DNA from 3 places in the Bacillus sp. 37MA genome. Region 2 is predicted to be linked to each of the others. Evidence: riboswitches for the same ligand, from Rfam matches in the RefSeq annotation. Region 2 holds a riboswitch; each other region holds the start of a gene.

Region 1 (5,023 bases), 880 kb from region 2:
TGAATCGCTATATGTCTTACGTAAGTTGCGTGTCCCCATGCGGTCTTTTACTTTCGGGTAAACGATTGGAGCGATAATAGCGCCGTACTTGATTAATTTCTTCAAATTCATCTTTTGTCATCTCCGTTCTAAAAATGTTCATTTACATTATTGTACCCTTTTTAAGCCAGTCCAAACCTTATGTTCATTATAACATATATTTCTTTTTTTCTGTAAAGTTGAAACAAATTGTGGGTTATACATGGTAATATAAAGGAAGTATGAAATGAAACAGGGGGTATCCATTTGAAAAAGATTTTTTCGGTATTTTTAGCGTCATTGCTTTTTGTTGCAGCCTTTCTGACTCCGTCTGCGGGGGCAGCCACTGTAAAAGAGGATTACGTTGCACTTGGTGATTCGATTGCCGCAGGACAAACGCCATACAAGACAATCGGTACAGGCTATACCGACATGATTGCGGATGAGTTAGATAATCAGGAAGCACTTGCCTCATTTACGAAAAGTTATGCCACTCCAGGTGAAACAAGTACTGGATTATTGACCAAATTACAGCGTTCTGATGTTCAAGCCGCTGTTAAAAATGCAGAGCTTGTAACGATTTCTTCAGGAGCGAATGATTTACTGGCTTTTGTAAATACAGGAAGTAATGATCCGTTAAAAGCTTTAGAAGTTGTAAATAAAGTAAACCAAAATCTGACCGCAAGTATCCAAAAAATAAAATCATTAAACAAGAATGCAGATATTTATCTATTTGGCTACTATTTCCCGTATTCAAGCATGGAAGAAGGAACAAAGAAAGAGAATTTAACGATCGCATTTAACTATTTTAATAGTGAGTTAGAATCGACGGCAAAGGCTCAAGGTGTAACATTTATAGACGTATCTTCTTCATTTAAAGCTGAATATTTGCCGAATGCAAATGATGTTCATCCAAATGAAGCGGGGTACAAAGTATTTGCAGACCAATTTTTCAAAGTATGGAAGAATAGCACAATACCAGATCCAGAACAAGGAAAAGACCCATTTACTGATATTAGTAAACTAGGTTCACAGGCGCGCATTGCGATTATGAAACTAGCAGAAGCAGGCATCATTAACGGAAACATTGATGGTACATTTGCACCAAAAAGTAACATTACCCGCGCAGAAACAGCGATTATTTTATCGCGTGCGCTTGGTAAAACCGGCACAGCTCCGAATCCAGGATTCTCTGACGTCTCTTCAAAAATGAAGTCGTATGCAGCGATCGCTAAACTTACGGAAGCGGGTGTTTTTGCCAAAGCGCCGAAGTTTAATCCGGATAAGCCGTTAACCCGGGCTCAGATGGCTCGTGTCTTGACGCAGTCACTTAATCTTCAAGCAGGGGCGTCTTCAATTTTCAATGATGTACCAGCAAAACATTGGGCGAATGAAGAAATTAATGCTGTTTATTCTCACGGTATTATGAGCGGTGGAGCAAACGCTATGTTTTATCCTGAAAATAACATCACGCGTGAACAATTTGCCATAACGATGTACAACGTGTGGAGCCATTCTTTTATCGGCACTCCTTAATAATGAAATCCGCAAAGAGCACTCTTTGCGGATTTTTGTTCTGTACATTACAAACACAATATGTTAGTATTTTAAAAGTATAAAAACACAATATATAGTATGCGATGAAAAGCAGGTACCAATAATGGTTTAAAAGGGAATCCGGTTAAATGCCGGAGCTGTCCCCGCAACTGTAAGTGCAGACGAATGCCAAGCCACTGTGAAAACGGGAAGGCGGCAAGAGGACGACGCACGAGCCAGGAGACCTGCCTGTTTTTCTGAAAGCGACACTTTCTTCGGGGGTTGAGAGGTGGAAGCGGCGGATTCCGTTTGTTTCCTCATTTTACCCATTCAGAGCGATAGCTCAGCCGAAGAGGCTGCATCTATCGCTCTTTTTATTTTTTGCAAAACAGGAGGAATAACATGACAATCACAATCATTCCAGAAATCGAACAGATGCTGAACCATTTAACAGACGAATTTGGCCAGGAAAAAATCGGTCCGCTTCTCCGTGTTAGCGAACGATGGACAGCCAAGCATCCGGGATATAGTGCTTCTGCCTGGTCAAAAGCAATGGTACTCGAATCACTCAGCTTTTTGGATGAAGAAGAGCCATACTGGACATTCGTTGCTGCACGCATCCATCTGGAGGAATCGTATCGCGAGCAAGCGGCCAAGCGTAAGACTTCGGCCGAAGGAGTTTACAAAGATTTCGCATCTCACGTTCAAATTCTAACGGAGAAAGGCTTATACGATCCCCGTTTAACGATCGCTTACACAACAAATGAACTTGAAAAAATAGGGCAATTATTGCAGCCAAAACGCGATCAATTATTTACATATATCGGATTAAAAATGCTGATGGACCGCTATGTTGCACGTGATTTTGACAAAACGCCGGCCGAACTTCCGCAGGAGCGCTGGCTCATTATTGCAATGACACTTATGCAAAATGAAACTGAAAACCGTTTAGAAAAAATTGCTGAATCGTACTGGGCGATGAGCAACTTATATATGACAGTCGCAACACCGACATTATCTAATGCCGGTAAGCCGTACGGACAGCTGTCGAGCTGTTTTATCGATACAGTCGATGACAGTTTGCAAGGCATTTACGACAGCAATACGGATGTAGCAACATTATCGAAATACGGCGGCGGCATCGGTGTGTACATGGGTAAAGTACGGAGCCGCGGTTCTTCTATCCGTGGGTTTAAAGGCGCGTCAAGCGGCGTCATGCCTTGGATTAAACAGCTGAATAACACAGCAGTCAGCGTTGATCAGCTCGGCCAGCGCCAAGGAGCGGTTGCGGTCTATTTGGACGTTTGGCATAAAGATATTTTTCCGTTTTTGGATTTGAAATTAAACAATGGCGACGAACGTCTCCGTGCACATGATATTTTCACAGGCATCTGCTTGCCGGATGTGTTTATGGAACAAGTCGACGCGCGTGGCGAGTGGCATTTATTTGACCCGCATGAAGTGCGTACGGTGATGGGCTTTTCACTGGAAGATTATTATGATGAAAAACGCGGCCAAGGTTCGTTCCGTACGAAATATGAGCAATGCGTAAATGACGATCGATTATCACGTGAAACCGTTCAGGCGATTGATATTATGAAGCGTATTATGCGCTCACAGCTTGAAACAGGTGTCCCCTTCATGTTTTACCGCGATGAAGTAAATCGCCGCAATGCAAACAAACATGAAGGCATGATTTATTCAAGTAATTTGTGTACCGAAATCGCCCAGAATATGAGTGCGACGGAATTTGAATCGATTCAGCTTGAAGACGATGTCATTGTAACGCGCAAAAAGCCCGGTGATTTCGTTGTGTGTAACTTGTCCTCCATCAATTTAGGCAAAGCGGTGCCGGCTGATGTGTTAGATCGTCTCGTCCGTATTCAAGTGCGTATGCTTGATAACGTCATTGATTTGAATATGATTCCGGTTCCACAGGCGGAGCGGACAAACAGTCGTTATCGCGGTATCGGGCTCGGTACGTTCGGATGGCATCATCTATTGGCACTGAAAGGCGTTCGCTGGGAAGCAAATGAAGCGGTTGAATACGCGGATTCACTCTATGAAAACATTGCCCGCCTGACGATTGAGGCATCGATGGAACTAGCGAAAGAAAAAGGGGCTTATCCGTTATTTGCCGGATCAGATTGGGAAACAGGCGCTTATTTTGATGTGCGCGGCTATGAAGGTTTAGAATGGAAGGAACTTCGCGCGAATGTGCGTGAAAATGGGATGCGAAACGGCTATTTAATGGCTGTTGCACCGAACTCATCGACATCGATTATTGCGGGAAGCACGGCGAGTATCGATCCGATTTTCCAGAAGAGTTATTCCGAAGAAAAGAAAGATTACAAAATTCCGGTGACGGTTCCAGACTTGAATTCCGAGACGACATGGTACTACAAGTCTGCGTACTTTATCGACCAGCAGTGGACGCTCCGTCAAAATGCAGCGCGTCAGCGTCATATCGATCAAGGTGTGTCATTGAATTTGTATGTTCAAAATACGATTAAAGCGAAAGAATTGCTTGATTTGCATTTATCGGCATGGAAAAACGGGTTGAAGACGACGTATTACGTTCGTTCGACGTCGGTTGAGCTGCTCGAATGTGAATCGTGCTCGAGTTAAGGAGGATTTTATCATGACGATGATTGAAAAGCGTAAATTAATGGATAAAGACGCACCGAACCGTTCGACAGCGATTGTGAATGGCCGGTCGTCAAATGTGTTGAACTGGGATGATGTGAAATTTGACTGGGCGTATCCAAAATATAAGCGGATGCTCGGAAATTTCTGGACTCCGTTTGAGATTAACATGGGGACGGATGTGAAGCAGTTTCCGGGTTTGACAGATTGTGAGCGGGAAGCATTTTTGAAAACGATTGGACTGCTTGCACTGCTTGATAGTATTCAGACGGATTATGCGGGGAAAGTAGCGGATTATTTAACAGATTCGAGCTTGCAGGCATTGATGATTATTTTGGCGCAGCAAGAAGTGATTCATAATCATAGCTATTCGTATGTTTTGTCGAGCTTGGTACCGAAATCGGAGCAAGATCGCGTGTTTGATTACTGGAGAAGTGAGCCTGTGCTTGAGAAGCGCAACGATTTTGTCATGAAAGGATACGAATCGTTTGTGGAACAGCCGACTGTGGAAAATATGCTTGAGTCGATTGTGTATGATGTGATTTTGGAAGGATTATTCTTTTATTCAGGCTTTGCGTTCTTTTATCATTTGGCACGCCACCAGAAAATGGTAGCGACGAGTACGATGATCAATTACATTAACCGCGACGAGCAGCTTCATGTTGATTTATTCGTGAAAATTTATCGTGAATTGCTGACGGAATATCCCGAGCTTGATACGGAGGAACGTGCAGCTGATGTGGAGGCGATTTTCCGAGAAGCAGCGGCGCTTGAAGTGGAATGGGCGCGCGAAGTGATCGGGGACAAGATTGATGGCCTCGAT
Region 2 (5,023 bases):
CGTGCCAGACACTGCAACTGCCGCACCTGTTAAGACGGAACCCGCAATAAGAACCATCATTTTTTTTCGCTGAACATTCACACCGAGATATTTCGCTTTTTCTTCGCCAAATGACATCGCATTTAATTCTGGTGCCATATACATGAGAAGCAGCGCGCCGCCGATAAAAAATGGTGTCATAAGCTGCACATACGGCCACCCGCGCATTGAAACACTGCCAAGTAGCCAGTTGATAATCTGCCGCAGCTCTTCGCCAGTGAGCGCAATCATCAATGAAATAAACGAACCAAAAAACGAGCTGAAAATAATGCCTGTTAAAATAATCGTTTCAAGCTTCATTGACCGCTCAATCGTCTGCGCAAACAAAAGCACACAAAAGATCGTTAAAATAGCTGCTGCCACACTGACAACCGGCAGCGTAAATCCGCCGAGAAATGGAATCGAGACATGAAAAAACAGCACAAGCACCGCACCAACTGATGCCCCAGAAGAAACACCAAGTGTATACGGATCAGCCAGCGGATTACGGAGCAATCCTTGAAAAGCGGCTCCCGCAATCGCCAGTGAAGCCCCAATTAAACCAGCAAGCACCACACGAGGGAACCGGATTTTCCAGACGATATTGTCAATGGATGCGTCCATTGACAGCCCCGTTCCGAATAAATGATGCGCTAAAATCGCAGCAATGTGTCGAAACGGGACATGTATCGTTCCAACTGCCGTTCCTATAAAGATGGCTCCAATGAGAAACAACAATGCAAAAGCGTACGCCGTTTTTTTATTGGGCAAAAACGTCCGGGTAGACCGCTTCCGCAATAGATTCAGCTCCTTCTGCAAGACGAGGGCCTGTCCGGCTCGTAATATCCGCATTCACTTCAATGACTTCTTTATTTTTCACTGCATTCACGTTATCCCAGCCTTCGCGCGTCAACACGCCATCAACCGCGTTTTCCACATAAGAGCCGTAATTCAGTAAAATAACATCTGGATTTTTTTCAATTACCGCTTCTTCCGTTACTTGCGGCCATCCTTCTTGATCTGCCATTGTGTTTTCAACGTTGATCAGCTCAAAAATTTCATTTAGATATGTGCCTTTTCCCGCTGTATAAAGTGTTGGATCAACTTCAAAAAAGACACTTTTCACGTCTTCTTCTTTAATAGAAGCGGCTTTTTCTTCAAGCGCCGCAAAATCCGCTTTTAATTCTTTTACTTCCGTTTCAGCTTCTGCTGCTGTCCCGGTTGCTTCTCCAATTAATTCAAACGAATTGTACATTTCAGCGATGCTATCCGCGTTATTAATGACAAGGACATCGATGCCTGCCTCGCGAAGCTGCTGAACACCTGTTTCAGAAGCGGCACCGGCAGAATCATGCGCCAAAACAAGATCCGGCTCAAGGCTAATAATTTTTTCGACGTTAAACTCCATGCCGCCGACTTTTTCTTTCGTTTGTACATCTTCCGGATATGTATCATTATCCGATACACCAACGATTTCTTCACCAAGACCTAATTCGTACACGATCTCCGTATTGCTTGGTGCTAATGTGACAATGCGTTTTGGTGCCGCTTCAATTTCGACTTCATTACCGTCCGCCCCTGTTACTATAACAGGAAATCCAGCTGTTTCTTCTGTCTTTGTTTCCGTATTTTCTTTAGTAGGTGCCTCTTCTTCCGCACCGCAGCCTGCAAGCAATGCCGCTGATATTCCTAATGCCAGCCATGATTTTTTCATCAATAATTCCCCCTTTTTTCGGAAAATAAAAAACACCTCTACGTGATAGAGGTGTATGAAAGACAGTCAGACCCGTCCGTCACACCACCTATCCGCGCAGGTTGTCGGTGCATCGTTCCAAGGCAGGTCTCCTGGCTCATAGTCATCGTAAAAAACGTCTTCCCGTGTGTTTACACAGTGACATCGTGTCTTTTACTCCCATTTACAGTGGCGGGGACCGCGCTGGAATTTCACCAGCTTCCCTTTTAAGAAACCGCTATTCGCAGCTTCACCCAGATACGTTCATATGTATGTTTTCCGTCATGTTTCATTATACATGAAAAAAGAGAAAGGTTATTTTTTCAGAAAATTCAGCTTTATATAAAAATTATATGTTTATTATCTATGAAAAAGTGGAACATGTTTAGTAACGATAAAGAATGGAGGCGTTTATAGTGGGTCCCTTAACAGTAATTATTCTTTTTCTGATTATTATGGTCGTTGGATTCTTTTTCGTTTATTTTCTCCGTGACTCATTTGATTTCAGTGACTCGAACCGGATTGATAAATTTCCGGACAATAATGACAGCTATTTCAACCAAGATTCATCATATGAACAAAAATTGTAATGTGACCGCCTGTCTATTATGGACAGGTTTTTTTATTTGAAAGGAACAGAACATACTCTTAAAATTATTTTCCTATCCTGTTTCTACATCCAATATTATGGGAAAAGAAAAGAAAACAAATTTTTTGCAGGGGGAAACAGGATGAAACAAGTCATTGGGTTATTTGACAGTGAAATTGACGTCATTCGTAAAATAGAAGATTTGAAAGTGGAAGGTTTCGATCCGGCGCAAATGACAGTTCTTACGAAAGATGCGGATATTTATTTGACGATTCAAAACCGGACAAAAGCAAGCGTCGAAACAGCCGGTCCATCGATGAAAGAGAAAATAAAATCGATGTTTTTACGGGAAAAACCGGTGAAAGATTCATTAATTAAATTTGGGTTATCTGAAGAAGACGCAGAGAACTATCACAGGGAGTTCGCAAAAGAAAAAGTGCTGCTCGTCATAGACGAACAGCCTCCCGGTACCGTATAAATAATGCTTTTACGGCCGCCCCTTCTGCACCTGGAAATGTTGTATTTCCGAGTGCAGACAACGGCACAATTTCTTGAATAGAATTCGTGACAAATGCTTCATCAGCTGCATAAACATCTTCCGGATGGTACAATCCTTCTTCTACATTCATACCGGCTTCCCGCGCTATTTTCATGACAAATCGCCGTGTCACACCGGCCAGGATACCAGTCTCACGCGCTGGTGTATATAGCGTGTTTTGTTGCGTCCAAAAAATATTCGACACAACCCCTTCTGCTATATAACCGTTTTCCGTCAAAAATATCCCTTCAACTTTAGGATCATTTCCAACCTCACGCTTACCAAACATATTATTTAAATAATGATGCGACTTCAGACGATAACGGCCTTCTGGACTGTTCCGGCGCAGTGTTAACCATTCACCTTTTTTTTCAGCAAGAGATTCTGTCCCAGTAAGTGGTTTTTGAAAGACGATCATATTCGGATTTCGATAGGGCGTTGTCTGTAACCCAACTTCACCGTCACCCGCTGAAACGTTCAATCGAATATAAGCATTTTCCCATCCATTGGCGTCAAAAAGCATCGATAATATTTTTTCAACATTGCTTCGATTCAATTGCAGATCAATATTTAATTCCGTCAAGCTTTCATTCAGCCGGATAAGATGTTCATCCAATAAAAACGGTCTGCCATTATATGTACGGAACGTTTCAAAAACACCGATTCCGTATAAAAAGCCGTGATCATACGGAGAAATACGGACATCTTCGTTTTTAATGATTTCCCCATTTACGTACGTGTACATAACGCGCCTCCATATGTGGATATGAAATTTTGCAGCATCTCTTTCCCGCATTCGGTCATGATTGATTCGGGGTGAAACTGAACGGCTTCAACGGCAAATTCTTTATGACGGATCGCCATAATTTCACCTTCTTCCGTCCATGCAGATACGTCGAAGCAATCCGGTAACGTTTCTTTTTTGACTATGAGCGAATGATAGCGCGTCGCCCGAAATGGGTTTGGTAAATTTTTAAATACTGTTTGGCCGTCATGAAAAACGGGAGACGTTTTCCCGTGCATAAGCCGTTCCGCGCGAATGACATCACCGCCGAACGCCTGCGCAATCGACTGCTGACCAAGACAAACGCCAAACAACGGAATCTTGCCGGCGAATTTCTCAACCGCTTCCATGCTGATGCCCGCCTCGTCTGGCGTGCATGGTCCAGGAGATATCATAACAAAATCCGGATTCATGCCGGCAATTTGATCGGTTGTCACTTCATCATTGCGACGCACGACGAGTTCATGGCCAAGTTCACCGAGATATTGTACAAGATTGTATGTAAATGAATCGTAATTATCGATCATGAAAATCATTGTGCATCCTCCGCTAGTTCCATCGCTTTTAACATTGCCGCTGCTTTTTTAAGCGACTCTTTATACTCGTATTCCGGTTTAGAATCAATGACAATGCCGGCTCCTGCCTGCACATAGCCATATCCGTTTGCCGCAAGCATCGTCCGGATGACAATATTCAGCTCCATATCGCCGTTATAGCCAATCCAGCCGATCGATCCTGTGTAAATACCCCGTTGCACTGGTTCAAGCTCTTCAATAATTTCCATCGTCCTCACTTTAGGTGCACCGGTAATCGTGCCACCAGGGAAGACTGCGTCGATGACATCCGCATTCGTTTTACCTTCAGCGAGTTCGCCGCGCACGTTTGAGACGATGTGCATCACATGTGAGTATTTTTCAATGACCATAAATTCATTTACTTCAACCGTGCCATACCGGGACACACGGCCGAGATCATTTCGCTCTAAATCGACAAGCATCACATGTTCCGCCCGCTCTTTTTCATTGTTGATCAGTTCTGCTGCAAGCTGCTCATCTTCCATATCATCTTTTCCGCGAGAGCGTGTTCCAGCAATTGGGCGTGTCGAGAGCTTAGTACCATTTTTTTTCACGAGCAATTCCGGCGATCCTGACACAATTTGAAAATCAGGTGTTTGAATGTACGCCATATACGGCGATGGATTCAATTCACGCAGCTTTGCATAAACGGCAAGCGGCGGCACATCGAGTGCTTTCGACCGGCGCACTGATAAATTGACTTGGAATACATCTCCTGCCGCAATGTATTCACGCACTTGCTCAACAGCATGTTTAAACAGCTCTTCTGGAAACGATACGTCCGTAC
Region 3 (5,023 bases), 1.9 Mb from region 2:
CCTGTAAAAGTCGTGAAAGTTCCAAATCGGCCTATAGCAGACCGTTTCCCATGGCCGTTTAAGGGAGACACGCATGACTTTTCTAATAATTCCAAACCACTAGAGCCCCCAATTATGCTTGATATTACTCCTGAATATGTTGAAGAAATCAAACTGAAAAGGGAACTTCTAGACACCAGAAAAGAGCAAACGTATCAATCTGCTCCGCATTCTTTTGAAGCACAATGGGAAATTTTAGAGATGACTATGGATGAAATGGCATCCATTTTTCCACACTATTTCAGTGTTGTTAAAAACGGAAATGAGTGGACATTCCAAAATCACATACTTGGGGAAGAACAATCTTTTACTTTCGGAGATAATTCAACTTTACCGTATGAGCCGTTAGACTTTATAGGCCGCCATGTTCAAGCAGATTTGATTTATCTTGCACAAAGAGATGGGGATCTGTACTTAGACGCCGGACAATTATGTTTTCCGGCCAACTGGTCGCTTAATTTCGATTTCGGGATGGATTTTATGTCTATTCATTTTCCTGTGCCATCACGTTTTACGACAAGCGGTTTAGCTGAGAAAATTCGTAATTTTATTATGAGAATGGAACCTGGAAAGCCGTGGACTCGATTTAACTGGACAGTGACTGTTGAGCCAATTCTTGATTCATCTCCTGAAGCATTTGATGAATGGGGAATAAAAAAAGATAACGTAACAAGTGAAAATGCAGGAGAATTGGTTTATTTCAGAGTAGAAGATCAAAAGCTCTTTCGACTTCCGCGCAGCAATGGAATTTTGTTTAGTATCCACACACATTTAATTAGACTAGATGAAATAGCTAAAAATCCTCAGTGGACGAAACAATTAAATAATATATTGGTTACTATGGCTGACGATATCACCGAATACAAAGGATTCTTATCTTATAAAGATAAATTAGTCACATATTTGGAAAACACGGTAGAAGAGACTTCTTCAAATTAATCAAATTGTTGTATTTGGATAGCGGGCTTCCTTAAAGATAGAGGCAATTGACGTAAAGAAGAAAAGCTAACTCGGTTACAATATTAATTTGTGGTTCGCTTGGACTGCAACTTAAAAATAGAAGCAATCGGCGATTCGCCGGTTGCTTCTATTTATTTTGTGTTTTTCTTTTTAGCTGCGTTTTCCAGTTTGCTTTTTGGCTCTTCAGCGAATTCCGTATCTCCGTAACCTTGAGGAGTTACACTAGGAGCTTTTTTGCCTCTATTACTTTTTTTGCTATTTCCCATCTTTCTCACCCCCATCTAGATACCACATCAATTGTTTTTAGCTCGAATTGTAGTATTTCCAAAAAGAATAAATATAATCCCTTTATTTTGCACTGAGGAGGGTAGTATTCTTTGTTAACACCGGTAGCCCGGGAGGGCGTATCTTTGAGGATCTAGTAACAATCTAAGAAGAAAAAGAAATAGTCCGCAAGATATATGGAACGAATTTCAGAAAAATTATAAAAATAGTTTGTTAAATAATTCATTTAATCCCTTTAAATTTGATCCATAAACACGTATAGTGAACATTCAAAGATTATTTATCTGTTTGAAATTTTGGAAAGGTATTATATGATAAGTATTGTATTATTATATTAAGTTAAGAAATATTGGATTTTTATACGGAAGAATGAAAATTAAATAATTAATTTAAAAGTGCCCGAAGCGTCATGCTCGGGATAATAGGGAAATCGGTGAAAGTCCGATGCAGCCCCCGCTACTGTAACGCTGATGAAATTGTCAAAACCACTGGTTTAAAAACTGGGAAGGGACAAGAGTAAATAGAAGCGTAAGCCAGGAGACCTGCTTTTAAATGAAAGTAATACTTTTCGGAGGGAAGGGTAGAGGCGATACAGTATATGGAGATGCATTTTATGCTATTTCATTTTATTGAGCTTCTTAAAAAACCTTAACTCAAAGAGTTAAGGTTTTTTTATTCCCTTCTACGATACAGGAGGTAACATATGACAACATGGAATTTAAAAGGGACAAAGTCTCATCTGTTCATCTGCAACGGAAGTAGTTGTATGAGAAAGGGCGGCGAAGAAGTGACGCAAGCTGTTCGTGATGAAATTGGTTTACTAGGGTTAGATGAAGAGGTTCATACGACAAGAACTCGTTGTAACGGAAGATGTAAAGATGCTTGTGTTGTCATTGCTTATCCAGAGGGTACTTGGTATCGAGTAGATTCACCTGAAATTGGTCGCCAAATTGTTCGGGATATGCACGAACCTATTCTTGAAACGCATAAAGTGTATCAATTTGTGAATGGAGAAATGTCGCCTAATCCAGCTGCTTCCGCTCTTGTAGGGATTTCAAAGAAAAAGTAGAATCCTGTTACAAATTATGAAAGGAGATGTTTGTATGGAACAAAAAGGGAAACTATTTGTTGTTGGATTTGGTCCAGGAGACTTTAAACATATTACGACGCGGGCTGTAGAAGCGCTTCAAGAAAGTGATTTCATTATTGGTTACAAAACGTATGTGGAATTGATTCAAGACTTATTGACAGATCAAGCGGTTATCAGTACGGGAATGACCGAAGAAGTATCGAGAGCACAAGAAGCAGTAAAACAAGCGGAAAATGGCAAGAAAGTGGCGGTCATTTCAAGTGGTGATGCAGGGGTTTATGGAATGGCAGGTCTTGTGTATGAGGTTTTGATTGAAAAGGGCTGGAAAGAAGCAACAGGTGTTGAAATCGAAATTATTCCGGGCATTTCAGCGATTAACTCTTGTGCATCGTTGCTGGGTGCACCTATTATGCATGATTCTTGTACAATTAGCCTTAGTGATCACTTAACACCGTGGGATCTTATTGCCAAACGAGTTGAAGCAGCGGCACAGGCCGATTTTGTCATTGCGCTTTATAATCCACGCAGTGGTCGGCGAACAAGACAAATTGTTGAAACACAGAGAATTCTACTTAAATATCGTTCACCAGAAACACCAGTAGGGCTAGTGAAAAGTGCATATCGTGAGCGTCAGGATATTGTGATTACGAATCTAGCGGAAATGTTGAATCATGATATTGGTATGCTCACAACCGTTGTGATTGGGAATTCATCGACGTTCTTATATGACAATAAAATGATTACGCCTCGTGGCTATCAAAGAAAGTATACGCTGAATGCAGAAAAGCAACCATTGAAACCGCATCAACGTTTACAAAAAGAAGCAGAACCATGGGCGATGGATCAAGAAACGGGCCTAACACAAGGCTCTTATGAGGAAGCGGCTGTCGGTTTGTTGACGAAAGCGCCTGCGCCTGAGAAAAAGAGTACATCTTTTGAAATAGCGATGGAAGCTTTGTCGAGAGTGTCTGGTCAAAGCGCTGCGCAGTCTATCACTCCACCATTAGTTCAACAAAAAATGGAATCGTTGTTTGAACTAGCTGTTAGTCCGGGTGTGGCGAATAAGCAATTTACACCAAGGCAAATGATGATGCTCGCGGAAGTTGTTGGTGAAAAAGGAACGATGGAATACACGCCGAATCACAAAATTATTTTAAAAATTCCAACAACTGAACCAGATAGAATTACGGAAAAGTTGCAATCAGTTGGCTTCTTACTGTCTCCAATCGGCGATGTTGTTACGCTGAAAGCATGCGACTTTTGTGATGGTGAAAAAGCAGAATCGATTCCTTACGCGGATGAAATACAGCATGTGCTTGGTGGAATCGAGATACCGAAGGAGCTTAACATCGGGTTTAACGGATGCGGCATGGCTTGTTATACGGCAGTAAGTGATGATATTGGAATCGTCTTCCGTAAAGGGAAATTTGATTTATTTTTAGGAGCAAAGCCGGTCGGTCGAACCGCTCATCCGGGCCAGCCAGTTGAGGAAGGAATCGAACCAGGTCGTCTCGTCGAATTAATTACGAATATCGTTGAGGAATACAAACAAAACGCGCATCCAAATGAACGACTATTTAAATATTTCAAGCGAGTGAAAAAGATTCAAGGCTATCAATATCAAGATATGGCGCCAAAAATTAAAATAGAGCCAGCACCGTGCGGAGATTAATAAAGAGGGGGAAAATGACGAATGAAAGCAGTATTATTTGTTGGACATGGAAGCCGATTAGAAGCTGGGAATAAAGAAGTGAGGGCGTTTATTGAACAATTAATCCCTACGATGGATGATCGCTTACTCATTGAAACATGTTTCCTTGAATTTGCATCGCCTACTATTTCACAAGGGATTGACAATTGTGTAAACAGAGGGGCTACAGAAGTGATTGTCATTCCAATTATTTTGCTGCATGCAGGTCATTCAAAACTGCATATTCCAGCTGAAGTCGAGGATGGTAAGACGAAGTATCCAGATGTTCAATTTACATATGGACAAACGATTGGTGTTCATCAAGAAGTATTATCGATTTTAACGGATCGTCTTGAGGAAGTAGGTTTGGATACGTCTGCTGAACATACTGACACGGCTATTTTGTTAATTGGTCGTGGTGGCAGTCACGCGGATGCGAATAGTGATTTTTATAAAATCTCCCGTTTGCTTTGGGAAAAGTTAAATGTTAAATGGGTCGAAAGTGCTTTCATGGGTGTGACGGCTCCACTAGTGGATGAAGGAATCGAACGTTGTATAAAGCTTGGTGCAAAAAAAGTGGTGATGTTACCGTACTTCCTGTTTACTGGCATTTTAATGGAGCGAATGGAGAAGATGGTGTCGGGCTATCAACAGCAATATCCCGAGCAGGAATTTGTCTTAGCTGAATACTTTGGCTACCATCCGAAACTACAAACGATCTTGAAAGAACGTGTAACGGAAGCGATCGAAGGAAAATCGAGTGGAGCTCGTGATTTAGAAAACTATCGTTTATTTGCGGAGGAGCATGGTCACGCACATCATCACCATCATGACCATGATCACGACCACGACCACGACCATCATGACCACGACCACGATCATGATCATCATCACGACCACGACCATGATCATGTCCACGAGGTGGAGAAGTCAAAATGATTTTGTTCTTGGCAGGCACA

Evidence for each region. Region 2 has a riboswitch for cobalamin ahead of A3M5_RS0120230 (ABC transporter substrate-binding protein). Riboswitches for the same ligand answer to the same signal wherever they lie in the genome.
Region 1: another riboswitch for cobalamin. It lies ahead of A3M5_RS0115510 (ribonucleoside-diphosphate reductase subunit alpha); the one in region 2 lies ahead of A3M5_RS0120230 (ABC transporter substrate-binding protein).
Region 3: another riboswitch for cobalamin. It lies ahead of A3M5_RS0109990 ((2Fe-2S) ferredoxin domain-containing protein); the one in region 2 lies ahead of A3M5_RS0120230 (ABC transporter substrate-binding protein).

What each region holds. Positions count from the first base shown of each region.
Region 1 is NZ_KB889752.1:2,799,557-2,804,579, reverse strand. It holds gene A3M5_RS25510 (hypothetical protein) at 1-111, opposite strand, end outside; gene A3M5_RS0115520 (S-layer homology domain-containing protein) at 286-1,554, shown strand; cobalamin riboswitch at 1,651-1,821, shown strand; gene A3M5_RS0115510 (ribonucleoside-diphosphate reductase subunit alpha) at 1,990-4,182, shown strand; gene A3M5_RS0115505 (ribonucleotide-diphosphate reductase subunit beta) at 4,196-5,023, shown strand, end outside.
Region 2 is NZ_KB889752.1:3,675,707-3,680,729, reverse strand. It holds gene A3M5_RS0120235 (FecCD family ABC transporter permease) at 1-816, opposite strand, end outside; gene A3M5_RS0120230 (ABC transporter substrate-binding protein) at 779-1,732, opposite strand; cobalamin riboswitch at 1,837-2,023, opposite strand; gene A3M5_RS25595 (hypothetical protein) at 2,167-2,340, shown strand; gene A3M5_RS0120220 (YflT domain-containing protein) at 2,482-2,817, shown strand; gene pabC (aminodeoxychorismate lyase) at 2,786-3,622, opposite strand; gene pabA (aminodeoxychorismate/anthranilate synthase component II) at 3,607-4,197, opposite strand; gene A3M5_RS0120205 (anthranilate synthase component I family protein) at 4,194-5,023, opposite strand, start outside.
Region 3 is NZ_KB889752.1:1,781,077-1,786,099, reverse strand. It holds gene A3M5_RS0110005 (heme-dependent oxidative N-demethylase family protein) at 1-978, shown strand, start outside; gene sspL (small, acid-soluble spore protein L) at 1,131-1,265, opposite strand; cobalamin riboswitch at 1,661-1,848, shown strand; gene A3M5_RS0109990 ((2Fe-2S) ferredoxin domain-containing protein) at 1,988-2,353, shown strand; gene cobJ (precorrin-3B C(17)-methyltransferase) at 2,388-4,046, shown strand; gene A3M5_RS0109980 (sirohydrochlorin chelatase) at 4,068-5,003, shown strand; gene cobK (precorrin-6A reductase) at 5,000-5,023, shown strand, end outside.